DNA from 3 places in the Arthrobacter sp. P1_C12_2 genome. Region 2 is predicted to be linked to each of the others. Evidence: riboswitches for the same ligand, from Rfam matches in the RefSeq annotation. Region 2 holds a riboswitch; each other region holds the start of a gene.

Region 1 (6,520 bases), on a different contig from region 2:
CCCGCCCCGGTGCCCACCCTGCTGCTGCGGATGGCCGCCTGGCAGGCCAGCAACTGCGGACTGCGCGGGGAGCTCCTGGACTTCGGAACCTTCACCCCTGCACCGGCCGCGGACGTGGTCAGGGCGCTCGTGGACTTCGTGGCCCCGGTGCTTGAGGAGCAGGGCGAACTGGAGCTGGCGCGCGAGGGCGTCGAGCGGATCCTGGCGGAGGGCACCGGTTCGCAGCTGCAGCGCGGCCCGTTCCGGGCCGGCGGGCTGCCCGCCGTCGTCGAACGGGCCATCGAACTGACCACCCAGGGGGCCATCGCCGAGGGACCTGCCGACAACCGTTCGCCGCTGGGGCGGTTGCGCCCGGCCTGACTCGGGGCCGGGGCAGGAACGGGCGCCGAAGCAGGAACGGGAGCCGGAGCCGGCGGCCCTAGACCTGTTTGAGCGCCTGGCCGAGGTCGCGGATCAGGTCCTCGACGTCCTCCAGGCCCACCGAAAGCCGGATCACGCCGTCGCTGAGCCCGATCGCCGCGCGGCCTTCCGGGCCCATCGCGCGGTGCGTGGTGGTGGCCGGGTGCGTGATGAGCGTCTTGGCATCGCCGAGGTTGTTGGAGATGTCGATGATCCGCAGCGCGTCCAGGAGCGCGAACGCGGCCTCCTTCGCCGTGCGGCCCGGGGCGGGCTGCAGTTCCAGGGTGAGCACGGTCCCGCCGGCCTTCATCTGCTTCGCGGCGAGCCGGTACTGCGGGTGGGACGGCAGCAGCGGGTACTTCACCCAGCTGACCGCAGGCTGTCCTTCGAGCCATTCGGCCAGCCGCAGTGCGGAGGCCGAGGAATGGTTGACGCGCAGGGCCATGGTCTCCAGGCCCTTGGTGAGCACCCAGGCGTTGAACGCCGACAGCGCCGGACCCGTGTGCCGCATGAGCTGCTTGACGGGCCCGTCGATGAATTCCTTGGTGCCCAGGATGGCCCCGCCCAGGACCCGGCCCTGGCCGTCGATGTGCTTGGTGCCGGAGTAGACGATCACGTCCGCGCCGAGGTCGCCGCAGCGCTGCAGCAGCGGCGTGGCGAAGACGTTGTCGACCACCACCGTGGCGCCGGCCGCATGTGCCAGTTTGCTCACGGCCGCGATGTCCACGATTTCCTGCATCGGGTTCGACGGCGACTCGAAGAACACCGCCGTGGTCGGCTCGGACAGTGCGGACTGCCACTGCTCCAGGTCCGGGCCGTCAACAAAGACCGCCTCGACACCCCAGCGCGGCAGGATCTCGTTGAGGATCACGAAGCACGAGCCGAACAGCGAGCGGGCCGCGACCACCCGGTCGCCGGCCGCCAACAGCGCGCCCAGGGCGGTGAAGACGGCGGACATGCCGGACGCCGTCGCAAAACACGCCTCGGTTCCCTCGAGCAGCCGGAGCCGTTCCTGGAAGGTGGCGACGGACGGGTTCCCGTAGCGGGAGTAGACGAATCGCTCATCTTCCCCGGTGAAGGCGCGCTCGGCGGCGGCCGCGGACTCGTAGACGAAACCGGAGTTGAGGAAGATCGGCTCGGTGGTTTCCTGGAAGCCGGTGCGGTCCAGGCCGCCACGGACAGCCTGGGTGTCGGCCGCCCAGCCGGCGGCGTCGGGATTGAAAGTCACTTAAATCTTTCCGAGGTTGGTGGGCAGGCCGCGGTTCTTCCAGCCGTTGACGGTGCGTTCGCCAAAGCGGTCGGTCTCGCCTTCGAAGCCCTCAAGAACGTTGTACGAGGTGTAGCCGGCGCCCGTCGCGGCCGTCGCGGCGGCGATCGACCGGGCACCGGAGCGGCAAAGGAACACCAGCTCGACGGCCGTGTCCTCCGGCGCCTGCTGTCTTAGCTGTTCCACGAAGTGCGGGTTCGACGTGCCGCCGGCGAGGTTCCACTGGATGAAGAGCGGATCCTTGCGCCCTTCGCCCGCGGTGTCCGGGATGCCGATGTGGGCCCATTCGCCCTCGGTCCGGACATCCACCAGGACGGCTCCCGCCTCCAGCTTGGCCCACGCCTCATTCGGGCTGAGGTCTCCGGCGTAGCTCATGCGTGGCCCGCGAATGCCTCATCGGCGCCAAACTCGTCGGCGTCGAGCTCATCAACGGCATTGGCCACGGCGGCGTCCGCACTGGCAATCGCGGCCGGCAGGACCAGCGCCTGCGCCACGATCACGGTGCTGCCGTTGAAGCTTGCGGCGGGGCTTCCGTGCAGCACATAGCCCTCGGCCAGGGCGGCCGACACCCGCTCACAAAAGGCGCGGTCATCCGCGCCGGTGAACAGGCGGTAGGCCAGCCTTTCCTCGCCGGCAGTCGGCGCGCTGGGGGCTGTGCCGGGGGCTGTACTGGCGGCTGTTGTGGGTATTGACGTGTCGGGCACGACGGATCTCCTCTTTCACGCTTGCAGCTCGAATGGTCGATATGCCGAGTATTCACCTGAGGCACCCCGCCGCGAAAGGGAGGGTTGCCGACCGGCCAGTCAGGGCTTGGCACCGGTTCTCATTACTCCCCAAAAACGTAACACCTACGACGCCGGCCCGCACCGCCGCCGTCGTCATGTTCCGTAACCGGACCGCCCCCTCTGACTGGCGCAGCCTGGTGTCGCCGGCGTGCGGCGTGCCCCGGACGAGTAGTGGCGCGCTCCAGTTTCGGGTACTGTCCACTCGTGCCTGCCGGGACGTTTCGCCGTCTACTGGGGGATAGGTCGGACGTGTCGGCCGGAGCTGCAGGGTGATTCGCGCAGTCCGTGAATCGGGCGGCCCGTGAAACCGACTCGTCTGTCCGTCAACAAGTTTTGTCTGAGCATCGTTGGCTGGAACCGTCGGAGCCGCAACCGCGGCCCGGCCGGTGACGGCGGAATGGAGCAATTGTGGGCCCGCGCATACTCGTTACCGGGATGGCCAGCGCCGCCGGACGGACCGTCGCGGCCCAGCTCGAGGCCCGCGGCCTCCCGTACCTCGGCTCCGACGCCCGCGCCGAAGCCCGCCAGGCCGGGGAGGCTTCCGCCGCCGCCGCGGTCAGGCTCCTGCCGGCGACGGACCCGGATATGGTCCTAGATCTGCGCCGGCTGGTGGACCGCGAGGCCATCAATGTCATCATTCCGACCCTCACCGTGGAACTCCCGGTCCTGGCAGCGGCCCGCGCCGGATTCGCCCAGGACGTGCGAATCATCGTGGGCGACCCCGCCGCGGTGGCCCTCGCCAACGACCACCTGTTCACCACTTGGGCGTTGGAGGCAGCCGGCATTCCGGTGCCCCGGTTCGCGGTTCCGGGCGACCTCGCCGCCGCACCGGCATCCCTCGCCGGCCTCAGCGGCCCCGTGGTGGTCAAGCCGCGGGCCTTCAAAGGCTCCCATGGTATTCACCTGCTGGCCGGCACCGCTGCCGTCAGCTGGAAGAACATGCCGGCGGGGCAAGTGGTCCAGGAGTTTATCCCGGGCGCCGACTACGTGTGCCTGGTGTTCGGCACCCCGGCGCGCAACGCGATGGCCCCGGTGGCGGTGGTCCTCGAAAAGACCAGGACTCCGTATGGACGCGCCGGCAGCGACGAGGTCAGCCGCAGGGTGCCGGCGAACCAGGCCGGAGACGTGCGCAAGCTGGGCCTGGCCGCCGTCCGTACGCTCGGGCTGACCGGGCCGGTCCAGGTCCAGATCCGCCGCCGCGCGGACGGGACGCCAGTGGTGCTGGGTGTCTGCGCGACCCTCGGGGAGAACAGCACGTGGGCCCCGGAAATGCTCGACGCCGTGCTGGCAACCTTCATGCTCCCAGCGTTCAACCCGGCCTCCTTCCGCCGGTGCCCCGCAGTTCCCGCGGACGCCCTGGGGTGAGCCCGCGTTGCTATTCGATAGTGGCGAAGAGGGTGTTGAGTTCGGCCGTGAGCTGGCGTCGCAGTTCCGGGGTGCCGATTTCCTGGCCGTCGATGTGGTTCACGGGGGCCAGGAGCCGGATGCTGGAGATCAGCCAGACCGCGTCGGCGTCCAGCAGGTCCTTCGGCTCAAGCGGGCCGTAGCCCAGCTCCCAGCCGGCAGCCTTGGCGGCGGTGAACAGGGCGCCCTGAGAAGTGCCGGGCAGGATGCCGCTGTCCAGCTGGGGCGTGATGAGCCGCCGGATTGTGCGGATGCCGCCGGCGCCGTCGTCCGAGGTTTCCAGGTGGGCCAGCAGAACGGTCGACGTCGGTCCCTCCAGGACCCGGCCGTCCGCGGACGTGAAGATGACGTCGTCGGCGCCCTGCCGGTGGGCGTAGCGCAGCGCCGCCATGTTTACGGCGTAGGAAAGGGTCTTGGCGCCGAGCAGGAGCCAGGGGGCGCGCTCGCCGACTTCACTGTCGTAGCCGCGGTCCAGCAGGATGACGTCAATCCCGGTCTCGCGCTGCCGGCGGCCCGCGGCCGCTGGGGCGGAAGCCTGGACCCAGCACGTCGGGGCCGCCGCGCCCTCGGGCCCGCGGGTGACAATGAGCTTCACCACAACCTCGTCCTGGTCCGGGCCGCCCGTTGCGGCCGCGGCGGGTTCCTCCACCCGGAACTCGCGGATCGCGGTTTCCACCGCCCGCCGCCACGCGTCCTCGGCCGGGATGTCCAGCTCCAGCAGCCGGGCCGAGCCGGCCAGCCGGGTCAGGTGCGCCTGGATCTTGCGGGGCCGGCCGCCGACGGCGAGCAGCGATTCGAAGACGCCGTCACCGCGGGTGGCGCCAAGGTCGGTGGCCATCAGTTGCGGCTGCGACGCGTCGGCAACGCGGCCGCCGTCGAACGCCGGGTCGAGGAAGACCAGCACGGTCGCGGGCGCAGGAACAGAGGCAGGAGGGGTCATGGTTACAGCTTAGTCTCGGGGGTCCCGGGATAGGATTTGCACACTGCCCGTTCCGGAACTGTTCCGCGGGCCTGTACTTTGAGGGGTTCGCCTGTGCTTTGGCCACTTCCGCTGGCGGAGACGTTACCGTCCTGGGCGATTCTGATCCTGACCCTGCTCGACTTCGCCATCCGCGTGCTGGCACTGGGCATCATCCCCGGAAACCGGCGGCCCACCACCGCGATGGCCTGGCTGCTGTGCATCTTCATTGTGCCGACCCTGGGCCTGCTCTTGTTCTTGCTGTTCGGCAACTTCCGGCTCTCCCGCCGGCGCCGTGCCCAGCAGGATGCCGTCAACACCCGGATCCGGGCCGGGACGTCGGACCTGGAAGAAATGGAAAGCCGTTACGACGGACCCGAATGGGTGGCGTCCGCCGCTGAACTGAACAAAACGCTGGGCTCGCTGCCGATGGTGGACGGCAACAGCGTGGAGTTGCTGCCCGGATACCCCGACTCCATCAAGGCGATGGCCGAGGCTGTCCGCGGCGCCAAATCCTTCGTCAACGCCGAGTTCTACATCATGAGCACGGACCACGTCACGGACGATCTGTTCACCGCAATGGAGGAGGCGGCGGAGCGTGGCGTCGAGGTCCGCGTCCTTTTCGACCACCTTGGCTCCATTCGCATCAAGGGCTACAAGGAGCTCAAGGCCAGGCTCAACGCAAGCAAGATCCTGTGGCGGCCCATGCTGCCGCTGAACCCGTTGCACGGGCAGTGGCGTAGGCCGGATCTCCGCAACCACCGCAAGATCATGGTGATCGACGGCGAGATCGCCTTCACGGGATCCCAGAACCTGATCGAGCCGTCCTACAACAACCCCAAACACCGCAAAGTGGGCCGCGAATGGGTGGAGCTCATGGCCTGCATGCGCGGGCCGATTGTCACCACACTGAACGTAGCCTTCGCGACCGACTGGCTCAGCGAAACCGACGAATCCCTTGAAAGGCAGCTGGAACACCGGCCCGAGCCCCACCCCGGCAACATCACCGCCCAGGTGGTACCCAGCGGCCCGGGATTTGTCACCGAGAACAACCTGCGGCTGTTCAACACCCTCATTTACTCGGCGCAGCACAGGATCTCGCTCTGCAGCCCCTACTTCGTCCCGGACGACTCGCTGCTCTACGCGGTGACTACGGCGGCGCAGCGCGGCGTCGAAGTGGAGCTCTTCGTCTCGGAAAAGGGCGACCAGTTCCTCGTCCATCACGCGCAGCAGTCGTACTACAAGGCCCTCCTCGAGGCAGGCGTGCGGATCTACCTTTACAAGGCGCCCTTCGTGCTGCATGCCAAGCACTTCACGATCGACAACGAGGTAGCCGTGCTGGGCTCCAGCAACATGGACATGCGCTCCTTCTCTCTGAACCTCGAGGTGTCCGTGATGCTCCTCGGTGAGGACATCGTGCAGAGGATCCGCGCCGTGGAGGACACCTACCGTGGCATTTCGCACGAACTCCTGCTGGAGGACTGGATGAAACGGCCCATGAAGGTCAAGTACGTGGACAATGTCGCGAGGCTGACGGCAGTCCTGCAGTAGTCCGGGCGTCCGGCTGCACAGCCTTCGGCAAGCCCTGGGGAAATCAGCCTCGGGGAAACTCAGCCTTGGGGAAACTCAGCGCCGAGCGCCGAGAGGACGCCGAACGCTTTGGTCCGGACTTCCTCGTACTCCTCCTGCGGCGACGAATCGGCGGTG
Region 2 (5,084 bases):
GGCACTCTCGGCGCCCTGTCCAGCAGCATTGCCCGGTCCGGCGACGTGGTCTCCGGCTTGGTCCGGATCAGCACCCCGGATGCCTTCGGCGCCGAATTCCTGGCCCCGGCGCTCGTACGGCTGCAGAAGGCGAATCCGCTGCTCAACGTCGAGCTGCTCAGCGCCACCCGCAAGGTCAGCCAAAACCGCTCCGGCGTGGACCTGGAAGTGGTGGTGGGCAACATGGACACCGCAAACGCCCAGGCCATTTTCCTGAGCAACTATTTCCTCAGGCTCTACGCCAGTCCCGGATATGCGCAGGAGCACGGGCTTCCGGCAACGCTCGACGACGTCCGCCAGCACGGCTTTGTCTCTTACGTGGAGTCGGCGCTCCAGGTGGCCGAGCTGGGGCACCGCTCCACGCAGCTGCCGGTGCCGCGGTCCAGCTTCCAGGCCACAAGCGTCTTCGCCCAGCTGGAGGCCGTCCGGCGGGGCGCCGGAATAGGCTTGCTCCCCAACTTCCTCGTGGCCGGCCGGTCCGGCTTCCTGCCCGTCCTGCCGGACGATTTCCAGCGCCAGCTGCCCATCTGGGCAGTGGCCCGGCCCGAGTCGCTGCGTTCAGCCCCCGTCCGTGCCGTGCTGGAGGCGATCCGGACCGAGATTGCCGACCGCCAGGCAGTCCTGGCAGGCTGAGACAGCCTGGCAGGCGAAGCTAAGCTGGCACAAAAGGCAACAGCCCGGGTCCCGCAGTGCGGGTCCCGGGCTGTTGCCGTGTTAATTCGATGCTGCTTCTTGCCTACTTCTTGGAGGCGGCGAGGAGATCGGCCGTGCCCCGGGCGTCGGCTGCGTCCACGTCGCGGAGCGAGATCCCGCGGGTTTCCTTCAGGAAGTACACCGCCACCATCGTGACCACACAGGCGCCGAGGAGATAGATGGCCACCGGGACGGAGGACTTGTACTGGCTCAGCAGGGCGACGGCGATGATCGGAGCCAGCGAACCGGCCACAATCGAGGTGACCTGGTAGCCCAGCGAGACACCGGAGTAGCGCATCCGGGTCGGGAACATTTCGGCCATGAGGGCCGGCTGACCGGCGTACATGAGCGAGTGGAACAGCAGACCGATGGTGATCGCAGCGAGGATGACGAAGTCGTTCTTGGTGTCCATCATCGGGAAGGCGAAGAAGCCCCAGGTGCCGCCGAGGACAGCGCCGGCCATGTAGACCGGTTTGCGGCCGACGTTGTCCGAGAGCTTGCCGACCATCGGGATCACGGCGAAGTGGACCAAGTGCGCGACCAACAGCAGGAGCAGGATCCGCGAGGTGTCCGTCTGGACGATGACCTTCAGGTAGGTAATGGAGAAGGTGACCACGAGGTAGTAGAGGATGTTCTCGGCGAAGCGCAAGCCCATCGCGGTGAAGACGCCGCGCGGGTAGCGGCGGAAGACCTCGGCCACGCCGTAGCCCTTGTTCTCAACGGCGACTTCCTTTTGGGCCTCCAGGAAGATGGGAGCGTCCTTGACCTTGGTGCGGATGTAGTAGCCGACCAGCACGATCACGGCGGAGAGCCAGAAGGCGACGCGCCAGCCCCAGCTGAGGAAGTCGGCGGAGGACAGCAGGGAGGACAGCGTAAACAGCACGGCGGTGGCGAGCAGGTTGCCGAGCGGGACGGCGGACTGCGGCCAGCTGGCCCAGAAGCCGCGGGACTTGCTGGGGCTGTGCTCTGCGACGAGGAGGACGGCGCCGCCCCATTCACCGCCGACGGCGAAGCCCTGGGCGAAGCGCAGGAAGACCAGCAGCGCCGGGGCCCAGTAGCCAATCTGCGCGAAGGTGGGGAGGCAGCCCATCGCGAAGGTCGAGGCGCCCACCAGGATGATGCTGACCTGGAGCAGCTGCTTGCGGCCGAACTTGTCGCCGAAGTGGCCGAAGACAATGCCGCCGATCGGGCGGGCGATGAAGCCGACTGCGTAGGTGAGGAACGCGGCGATGATGCCGTCCAGTTCCGTGCCCGAATTGGGGAAGAAGATCTTGCCGAAGACCAGGGTGGCGGCGGAGGCGTAGAGGAAGAATTCATACCACTCAACCACCGTGCCGGCCATGGAGGCCGTTACTACCTTCTTCAGGCCGGACGATTTGACGTCCGTTTCTTCAGCGCGCCTCGCGGCGTTTTCCGTACTCATGAGAACTCCTTCGGTGTCGCCTTCGACACCCCGTGGACCATTGGACTGAGGACGCCCGTGATGTAGGGCACATGGCGTCATTCTCCATGAGTATGGACGCTCCCGCCCTGAGCCTCAACGGCCATTAGTGCAGAGCGCATCTGCAAAAATGCACAACTCATCCGGCCTAGTGGCCGAAGAAGGTCTCCCGCAACTGGCCGCTGAGCTGGGCGATCTCGGTCAGGAAGCCGTCGTGGCCGATCGGTGCTTCAATGATGTGCAGTTCCGGGCTGCCCGGCAGGGCCTCGGCCAGCTGACGGGACTGGGCCGGGAAATACAGGCGGTCCGAGTCCACGGCCGCCACCAGGAACTCGGCGGTGGCCGGGGCCAGGGCCTCACCGAGGCTTCCGCGCCCCCGGCAGACATCGTGGCTCATGAGGGCTTCGGTAATGGCGATGTAGCTGTTCGCATCGAAGCGCCGGACCAGCTTGCTGCCCTGGTGGTCCAGGTAGCTTTCCACCTGGTAGCGCCCGCGTCCGGCCAGCGATCCGGCTTCCAGCGGCGCCTCGGACGCCTGGGCGTTCCGGCCGAACCGGCCCTCCAGTTCGGCCGCGGAGCGGTAGGTGATGTGCGCGATGCGGCGGGCGAGGGCGAGCCCTGCTTCGGGTTCCGGGCCGCCGTAGTAGTCTCCGCCGTTGAAGTGGGGGTCCTGGCGGATGGCCAGGGTCTGGGCCTGCGCGAAGGCAATCTGTTCGGCCGTGCTGCTGGCGCCGACGGAAATCACGGCGCAGCGCCGGACCCGGGCGGGGTACGTGACGGCCCATTCGAGGGCGCGCGCGCCGCCGAGCGAGCCGCCCAGCACGGCGTACCAGCTGCCGATGCCCAGGGCGTCGGCCAACCGCGCCTCGGCGGCGGCGGTGTCCCGCAGGGTGACGAGCGGGAAGCGCGATCCCCAGGGGCGCCCGTCGGGGGCCGGGGTGGAGGGTCCCGTGGAACCGTGGCAGCCGCCCAGGATGTTGATTGAAACGACGAAGTACTTGTCCGTGTCCACGGGAGCTCCGGGTCCGGCGAGCTGTTCCCACCAACCGGGCTCCCCGCTGTCGCCGCGGGTCACGTGTGTGTCGCCGGTCAGGGCGTGTTCAATGAGGACGYCGTTGGAGGCGTCCGGATTCAGGGTCCCCCACGTCTCGTAGGCCAGGACCACATCCGGCAGCGGTATCCCTGATTCGAGCTGCAGGTCACCGATCCTGACGTACTGGACGGTCCCGTCCGAATGGCGGGACGGCTTGGTTTCGGGAACACCTGTGCGGGTGACGGCAATCGTCATGTGAGGACCTAACTTTGCGCTTGCCTGCCGCCAGCTGACCGGCAGGCCAGGTCTTCACCCGGGGCACCCCGCCGCAAAAGGAGGGTTGCCGGCCAGCAAGCCGGGGCTGTCACTGGCACTCATGACCTGGTACGAGTCTACGAAACAGGGTGCGGAAATCACGAAGATTGTGACTTTCATGTGACACCTCGGCCTTCTGAGAGCACTGCGGCCGGCCGCCCCGTTCAAGGGAGACCGGCCGCCGGCCGTCCGGCTTACCGGCCGTCCTGCTTACCTAGGCGCCCTTGGCCGCGCGGAATCCGGCGTCGAGGTCCGCGAGGATGTCGTCGATGTGCTCCAGTCCCACCGAAAGCCGCACCAGCCCGGGGTTCACCCCGGCGATCGCCTGCTGTTCGGGCGAGAGCTGGCTGTGGGTGGTCGACGCCGGGTGGATCACCAGGGACCGGACGTCCCCGATGTTCGCGACGTGCGAGTGCAGTTCGAGGGCATCGACGAACCGCTTGCCGGCCTCCGCTCCCCCGGCGATGTTGAACGCCACGACGGCGCCGGTCCCCTTGGGTCCGTACTTGCGGCCGCGCTCGTACCAGGGGCTGGACGGCAGCCCGGCGTAGGCGACCGATTCGACGTCGTCCCTCGCCTCCAGCCAGTGCGCCACCTGGGTGGCGTTGGCCACATGGCGTTCGACGCGCAGGCTGAGCGTTTCGATGCCCTGGGCGATGAGGAAGGCGTTGAACGGGGACACGGCGGAGCCGAGGTCGCGCAGGAGCTGGACGCGGGCCTTGAGGATGTAGGAAAGGTTCGCGCCCAGAGCGCCGTCCGCTCCGAGGTCGCGGGCGTAGACCAGGCCGTTGTAGGTGGGGTCCGGGGTGTTGAAGCCGGGGAACCGCTCCGGGTCCTTGCCGAAGTCGAACTTGCCGGAGTCCACGATCACGCCGGCGATTGCGGCGCCGTGCCCGCCGAGGTACTTGGTGGCGGAATGGACCACGATGTCCGCGCCCCATTCGATCGGCCGGATCAGGTAGGGGGTGGAGAGCGTGTTGTCGACGATCAGCGGCACGCCGGCCTCGTGCGCCACGCGGGAGATGCCCTCGATGTCCAGCACGTCCTGGCGGGGGTTGGAGACCACTTCGCCGAAGAACAGCTTGGTGTTGGGCTGGACGGCCTCCCGCCACTGGTCCAGGTTGTCCGGGTCCGCAACAAAGGTCACGGAGATGCCGAACTTCTTCAGCGTGTGGGCGAGCAGGTTGTACGTTCCGCCGTAGAGGCTGGGGCTGGCCACCACGTGGTCCCCGGCCTCGGCGATGTTGAGGATCGCGAAGGTCTCGGCGGCCTGGCCGGAGCTGAGCAGCAGGGCAGCGAGGCCACCCTCCAGGCTGGCCACCCGCTGTTCGACGGCGTCCTGGGTGGGGTTGCCGATCCGGGTGTAGATGGGGGCGAGCTCGGCGAGCGCGAAGCGGTTCGCGGCGCTTTCGGCGCTGGGGAACACGAACGACGTCGTCTGGTAGATGGGCAGGGACCGCGCGCCGGTGGCGCTGTCCGGCTCCTGGCCGGCGTGGATCTGGCGGGTTTCAAAGGACCAGGCGTTGGACATTGATGCTCCTCAAGGGACTGGGCACAGCACCG
Region 3 (6,520 bases), on a different contig from region 2:
GTGCGCGCCCTCGATCGTGTCGGTTCCCGCTTCGCCGCCGAGGGTGGAGGCGGCAAGGAGGAGCATGCCGATGTTGACCAGTCCGGCGATGGCCAGCGCGGCCACGACGTCGATCCGGGTAGCCCGGACCAGGCGAGCGATGGCCGACGGCGGAACATGCAGGTGTTCGTCTGGCCGGTGCCGGTCCCGGGACAGGGCCGAGTGGACGTAGATGGCGTGCGGCATGACGGTGGCGCCGAGCATGCTGGCGGCCAGCAGCACCGTGTCCGGGCCCTGGAAGCGGGGCACGAGCCCGGCCAGGGCGGCCCCCGGATCCGGCGGGCTGATGAACAGCCCGGCCAGGAAACCGATGCTGATGATGCCGAGCAGGAACATGATGATGAATTCGAACGGCCGCTGTTTGTGCCGGGCCTGCAGCGCGAGCAGGAGCATCGACACCGCGCCGACAATCAAGGCGCCAAGGGGGAGGGGGAGTCCGAACAGCAGGTATAGGGCGATTGCCCCGCCCACCACCTCGGCGAGGTCGGTGGCGGCGGCCACGACTTCGGCCTGCAGCCAGAAGGCGCGGCGCCAGAACGGCTTGAGCCGCTCACCGAGGATCTCCGGGAGGCTCTTGCCCGTGACGATCCCGAGCTTGGCAGACTGGTACTGCACAAGGACTGCCATGATGTTGGCGGCCACGAGGACCCACACCAGCAGGTAGCCGTACTGCGCGCCGGCGGTCAGGTTGGCGGCCACGTTTCCGGGGTCCACATAGGCGATCGACGCCACGAACGCCGGCCCCAACAGGCCGATCAGCGCCCTGCGGGCACCCGGATGTTTGTAGGTGGGGGCGTCCTGCGCCGGTTGCCCGTGTCCCGTTAACTCCAGCACTGCCAGCTCCTGTGATTGGCGCGTCCGCGTTGACGCGATGATCGGCGCGGGCGGAAAAGCAGCCTGCGTGAAAGTTTCATGTGCCTACAAGTAATTATTAGGCATACCGAAACAATAAGCCCCGACAGGCTGCGCGTGCAATCCGGGAGGTGTCTCGCCGTAACAAGCCCGGGCCCTGCTCAGTCCCGGCGTCAGGCCCGGAAGGCCCGCCACGTCTGGGTCAGGTAGGGCAGCCGGAGCACGTCGCCTGGGGCGTGCCCCAGGTGCTCGTGCAGGTACCAGTCGAGGTTGGCCGAGACTTTGGCCCGGGTGGTATCCGATGCCGCGAGGTAGTAGCTGCGGGACTTGGTCAGCTCCTGGATGTCCTCCGTGGTGACGGAATCCTCCCACCGCGTCAGGTGGCTCTCCAGTCCGGTGAACTCGGGGCCCACGGGCGGGCGGAAGTGTGGTTTGTGGACGTCCCCGGCGTGCATGATCCGGGAGAGCCGGTGCACCCAGGGCACACTGGTGTCCAGCTGGTTCCAGATCAGGCCCAGCACGCCGTGTGGCCGCAGGATCCGGGCAATCTCGGTGCTGGCCAGGTGGGGGTCGCACCAGTGCCACGCTTGGGCGACCGTGACCAGGTCGAAGGACTCCGGCTCGAGACCGGTGTTCTCGGCGCTGCCCTCGATGGCGGTGACGGCCGGCAGGGTCCGGCGCAACTGCTCGAGCATGTCGGCAGAGGGGTCAACGGCGACCGTGCCCAGTCCGCGCTCTGCCAGAAGCGCAGTGAACTTGCCGGTGCCGGCGCCAATGTCGGCGGCGTCCCTGGCCCCTGCCGGGACCAGCCAGTGGGCCGACTCCTGCGGATAGCCGGGGCGGACGCGTTCATAGTGCTCCCCGCCGTCCTGGAAGCTTTGCCCGAGTTCCTGGCGCCGCTCACTGTGCAGCTTGGGTCCACTGTGCAGCTTGGTTCCGCTGTGGAGCCTGGGGCCGGCGCTTGCCACGTGCGATCTCCTTCGGGAAGGTCCTGCTTGTTTTTTCAGATACCTTTCGAATTTACCGCACCCGCGCCGGGTCCCGATCCTGCCCTAGTCGAGGGTGCAGGGCGCAGCGCCGGCGGTGCCGGGGGTGTTCGGCGCCCAGTGGGGGTAGCTGCGGGTATCGTTGGCCGGAACCCAGCGGCCGGCGTCCACCACGTAGTCCCAGCCGAGTCCGTTCTGCCGCAGCTGCTGCAGGCCGGCCAACAGCCGCTCGGCATCCTCCAGCCGTGAGCCGAGGCCGAAGCTGGCCCGCAGGGAGCCGGCGGGCAGGCCGAGCCGCTTGAGCAGCGGGTGGGCGCAGAAGCGGCCGTCGCGCAGGCCAATGCCGTGTTCGGCCGACAGGTAGGCGGCCACCAGCCCGGCGTCGTAGCCTTCCACGGAAAAGTTCACGACGCCGATCGTGCCGGTGCCCGGCTGATCGCCTCCGGAGGAAGAAGCGGGGGACGAATCGGCAAAAATCCGGTGCACGGTTACTCCCTCGATGCCCTGGAGGCCTTCGACCAGGAAGGACCGGATGGCGTCCTCGTGAGCCTGCCACTGCTCCGGGTCCAGGGCTGCGATGACCTGGGTGGCACGGGCGAGGGCTGCCGCGCCGAGGACGTTCGGGGAGCCGCCCTCGTGCCGGGCGGGTCCGGTGGTCCAGCTGACGGAGTCGAGCCGGGCGTCGCTGACCGCGCCGCCGCCGGCCAGGTGCGGGGTGCCGGCGTCGAGCCAGTCCGTCCGCCCCACCAGCACGCCGGCGCCGAACGGGGCGTACAGCTTGTGCCCCGAGAAGGCGAGGTAGTCGACGTCGTCCGCGGCGATGGCGATCCGCCGGTGCGGGGCCAGCTGCGCGGCGTCGACAATGATCCTGGCGCCGTACTCGTGCGCCAGTGCGGCCAGGGTCCGGATCGGCAGGATCTCCCCGGTGACATTGGAGGCGCCGGTGACGGCCAGCAGGCTCACGCCGCCGCGCGCGAGCTCGTCCCGCAGCCGGTCCACGGTGGCCGCGAGGGTGGGGGCGGCCACGACGCTGCGGTGCGGGACGTTCTGCCAGGGCAGGAGGTTGGCGTGGTGCTCGATGTCGAGGTAGAGGACCTCGCCCGCGGGCCGCCCGTCGCGCAGCGGCAGGCAGCCGGCCAGCAGGTTCAGGGAATCGGTGGTGTTGCGGGTGAAGATCACGGAATCGTCCGGCCGGCCGCCCACGAAGTCCCGCACGATGTCCCGGGCGTTCTCGTAGACGGAGGTGCTGATCTGCGATGCGTAGCCGGCGCCGCGGTGCACGCTTGCGTAGTACGGCAGGATTTCGTTCAGGTAGGCCGAGACCACGGACAGGGCCGGGGCAGAGGCGCCGTAGTCGAGGTTGGCGTAGCGGGCGTGGCCGCCGGTGATCAGCGGGGCCTGGATTTCGGCCCCGGTGACGGCGGCCAGCGGGCGGGCCGCGAGGGCGAGGCGGCCAGCAGCCTGCCGCGGATCGGCGGCGGCGTGGAATTTGGGGGCGACGGGGAAAATGGCAGTTGTCATGGGACCTCACTCGAACAGGACCCCACACCGTGGGAATCCGCGCTTGCCGGGTCCGTTCCGGACCGGCCAGGTCGTCACCCGGGGCACCCCACCGCGACTGGAGGGTTGCCGGCCAGCAAACCGGGGTTTAGCGCTGGCACTCGTGACCTGCATCGAGCGTAGGACATTCGCGCGGCCGCGGAAAAGGCGGCCGCCGATTGTGAAGCGGATTGTTACGGACAGGGCTACGAAGCAGCCGGAGCGACCGGGACTGCTTCCAAGGACGCCGTCTCTTCCCAGGGCGGCCGCTTCTGTCCTGCCAGATTGCCGATCCGGGGGTTCCTGTCGCCGGTGAGCTGAACGCTGAGGCCGAACAGGACTTCCAGTGCGGCCGCGTAGTCGTGCTGGCGGCCGTCCGCGGCCAGTTCCCGGGCGCGGACGGTTGGGGTGTGAAGCAGTCGGCGGACAATTCGACGCATCGCGAGGTTCACATCCTGCGCCTGGGCGCCGCACCCGTGTTGCTTCATGACACGCTCCATTTCAGCCTCGAGGACCTGGTGGACGTGCCGGCGCAGGGCCACGATGGCGGCGTCGACTACGCGCAGCTCCTCTTGTTTTTCGAAGCTGCGCGCCGCCTGCCGGACCAGGGCACCGGCGAGGCGGAGCGCCTCGGCATCCGCCGGCGGAGCCGCGAAACGCACTGAATCCAGGGTGATCAGTTCGACGCCTGGCAGATCCGCCACCCGGGGGTCGAAATCACGGCTGGGGGCGAGATCGATGACGGTGAGGGCACGGCCCGAGTCATCCCTCCAACCGGCCAGTTCGGCGGCACTTATGCGCGTCTCAGTGCCGCTGCAGCCAATGATGATGTCTGCCCGGGCTATGGCGGCAGGCAGCTCGCGTGCGGTCAGCGCCGTGCCACCCCTGCTCGCCACAAACGCGTCTGCGCGGCCGGATTGGGAGAAGACGGAAATGGTTGGGCATCGTCTGCTCCTGAGGATCTCCGCGACGCAGGCGGCATAGGAACCGGTGCCGAAGAGGACCACGGAAGCATCTGCCAGGGACGGGTGCTCTGATCCAGCGGCTGCCAGTTCGAGGGCCACACAGGCTATGGACCTGCTGGAGCCGCCGAGCGCAGTCCGCGCCCCCACGTCCCTGCCCGTGCGGGACGCCTCCTGAAACAGCCGGACTAAAAGCCCGCTCGCGGTGCCTGCAGCTTGTGCTGCAGCGAGGGCGCGGCGGACCTGGCCGGCGACTTGACGCTCACCCACCACAACGGAGTCCAGGCCGGCTGCAACGGCGAAGAGATGCTCTGCGGCCGAGGCTCCAGACGCGTGCTCGAACAGGGAGGCGAGCCGGGCCACGGGCAGGCGCGTGCAGAGGCGGACAGAACCGAGGGCCTCGGAGCAGACGGCTTCAATATGTTCCCTGGACGCCACCTCGCAGTAGATTTCGAGCCGGCTGCATGTGGACACGACCACGGACCCGGACACGGCGGAACTGCTGGCGAGCAGATGCTGGCCCAGCTCCGAGGAAACAGCCTGGAGCAGGGTGGCGGACTCAATGTCCAGATCCCGGTACTTCGCCACGAGCACCAGCAGAACGGGGCCGACGTCGGGGTCGCGGGATTCGGGATCCGCGGGTTGAACCGATCCAGACATGGCCGCCCTCCTGCCACTCGCTGCCCACTCCACGCCCTGACCGGCAGCGAAGGTTGGGGACAGCGTCGTACAGAGGCCCTTGGGAATTCTTGAGGGTGGGGCCTAGAGGAGGTCGTCGAGTCCGGGGTTGAGCCGCTTGAGGACTTCCGAGTGGAGGATCGAATTGGTGGCCAGGGCGTTGCCGCCGAAGGGCCCGTCCTCGCCCTCGAGCGAGGTGAAACGGCCGCCGGCCTCGGTCACGATCGGCACCAGGGCGGCCATGTCATAGAGGTTCAGCTCGGGTTCGCAGGCGATGTCCACGGCACCCTCGGCCACGAGGCAGTACGACCAGAAGTCACCGTAGGCGCGGGTCCGCCATACTTCCTCGGTCAGGCCCAGGAATTCGTCCAGGTTCCCGCGTTCCTTCCAGCCGCCAAGGCTGGAGTAGGACAGCGAGGCGTCCTCAAGATTGGAGACGTTGGAAACCTTCAGCCGCGTGGCGGCGGCGAGCGAGCGGCCGGTGTAGGCGCCCGCACCCTTGGCGGCCCACCAGCGCTTGCCCAGTGCCGGCGCGCTGACGACGCCGACCACCGGCTCGCCCTCATCGACGAGGGCGATCAGGGTGGCCCAGACCGGGACGCCGCGGACAAAGTTCTTGGTGCCGTCGATCGGGTCGATGACCCAGCGGCGGGAACCGTGGCCCGAGCTGCCGAATTCTTCGCCCAGGACCGCGTCGCGCGGACGTGACCGGGAGAGCTGGCCGCGGATGGCCTCTTCCGCGGACTTGTCGGCATCGGTGACGGGTGTGAGGTCCGGCTTCGTCTCGATCCGGAGGTCGAGCGCCTTGAAGCGGCTCATGGTCTGGGAATCGACCGAATCTGCCAGGACATGGGCAAGGCGCAGGTCATCGTTGTAGCTCGAAGCGGGTTGGCTCATGGTTCCAAACTACCGTCAAACCGGGCTGCCGGACGGGAGGCTGCGGCCCGGCGCCGCGGCCCTGTTGCCGGTCCGGCTAGGAGACGGTGCCCAGTTCCTTGGTTTCCTGTGCTTCCATCCGCGGGTCCGTGCCCAGCAGCCGGCGCAGGGACGCGAGCCTGGCCGGTCCCGAGGGTCCCGCGTGACCGGCCGCAACCCACTTGTCGACGCCGCAGTTGACGGCGGTGGCGTCATGCTTGCAGCCGCGTTCGCAGTCATCGGTGCCCGGTTCCAGGTCCGGGAAGGAACGGAGGATCCGGTCCGGGTCCACATGGGCCAGCCCGAAGGACCGGATGCCGGGGGTGTCGATGATCCAGCTGCCGGCCGGGGCATCGTTGACCTTGAGGGCCAGTGCCGAGGAGGACGTGTGGCGGCCGCGGCCGGTGACCGCGTTGACGCCTCCCGTGGCCCGCTCGGCCCCGGTCAGGGCGTTGACCATAGTGGACTTGCCGACGCCGGAATGGCCCAGCATCACGGTGACCTTGCCGTCGAGGTAGTCGCGCAGCTGGGACACCGCGTCCTTGTCGA

What was found. Region 2 has a riboswitch for S-adenosylmethionine ahead of metX (homoserine O-acetyltransferase MetX). Riboswitches for the same ligand answer to the same signal wherever they lie in the genome.
Region 1: it holds a riboswitch for S-adenosylmethionine, as region 2 does, so the genes downstream of both, AC1DZQ_RS02355 (DUF1737 domain-containing protein) here and metX (homoserine O-acetyltransferase MetX) in region 2, are expected to answer to the same signal.
Region 3: it holds a riboswitch for S-adenosylmethionine, as region 2 does, so the genes downstream of both, AC1DZQ_RS09070 (aminotransferase class V-fold PLP-dependent enzyme) here and metX (homoserine O-acetyltransferase MetX) in region 2, are expected to answer to the same signal.

Annotation. Positions count from the first base shown of each region.
Region 1 covers NZ_JBFUAF010000001.1:497,225-503,744, reverse strand. The annotation lists gene AC1DZQ_RS02370 (glutamate--cysteine ligase 2) at 1-360, shown strand, start outside; gene AC1DZQ_RS02365 (O-succinylhomoserine sulfhydrylase) at 419-1,627, opposite strand; gene AC1DZQ_RS02360 (rhodanese-like domain-containing protein) at 1,628-2,041, opposite strand; gene AC1DZQ_RS02355 (DUF1737 domain-containing protein) at 2,038-2,355, opposite strand; SAM riboswitch class IV at 2,383-2,497, opposite strand; gene AC1DZQ_RS02350 (ATP-grasp domain-containing protein) at 2,860-3,816, shown strand; gene AC1DZQ_RS02345 (aminodeoxychorismate lyase) at 3,827-4,795, opposite strand; gene cls (cardiolipin synthase) at 4,889-6,364, shown strand; gene pabB (aminodeoxychorismate synthase component I) at 6,424-6,520, opposite strand, start outside.
Region 2 covers NZ_JBFUAF010000005.1:202,103-207,186, forward strand. The annotation lists gene AC1DZQ_RS07965 (LysR family transcriptional regulator) at 1-672, shown strand, start outside; gene AC1DZQ_RS07970 (MFS transporter) at 776-2,155, opposite strand; gene metX (homoserine O-acetyltransferase MetX) at 2,322-3,461, opposite strand; SAM riboswitch class IV at 3,473-3,588, opposite strand; gene AC1DZQ_RS07980 (bifunctional o-acetylhomoserine/o-acetylserine sulfhydrylase) at 3,736-5,052, opposite strand.
Region 3 covers NZ_JBFUAF010000006.1:205,454-211,973, forward strand. The annotation lists gene AC1DZQ_RS09060 (Nramp family divalent metal transporter) at 1-873, opposite strand, end outside; gene AC1DZQ_RS09065 (class I SAM-dependent methyltransferase) at 1,065-1,859, opposite strand; gene AC1DZQ_RS09070 (aminotransferase class V-fold PLP-dependent enzyme) at 1,944-3,398, opposite strand; SAM riboswitch class IV at 3,433-3,546, opposite strand; gene AC1DZQ_RS09075 (glutamyl-tRNA reductase) at 3,623-5,038, opposite strand; gene hisN (histidinol-phosphatase) at 5,141-5,953, opposite strand; gene rsgA (ribosome small subunit-dependent GTPase A) at 6,030-6,520, opposite strand, start outside.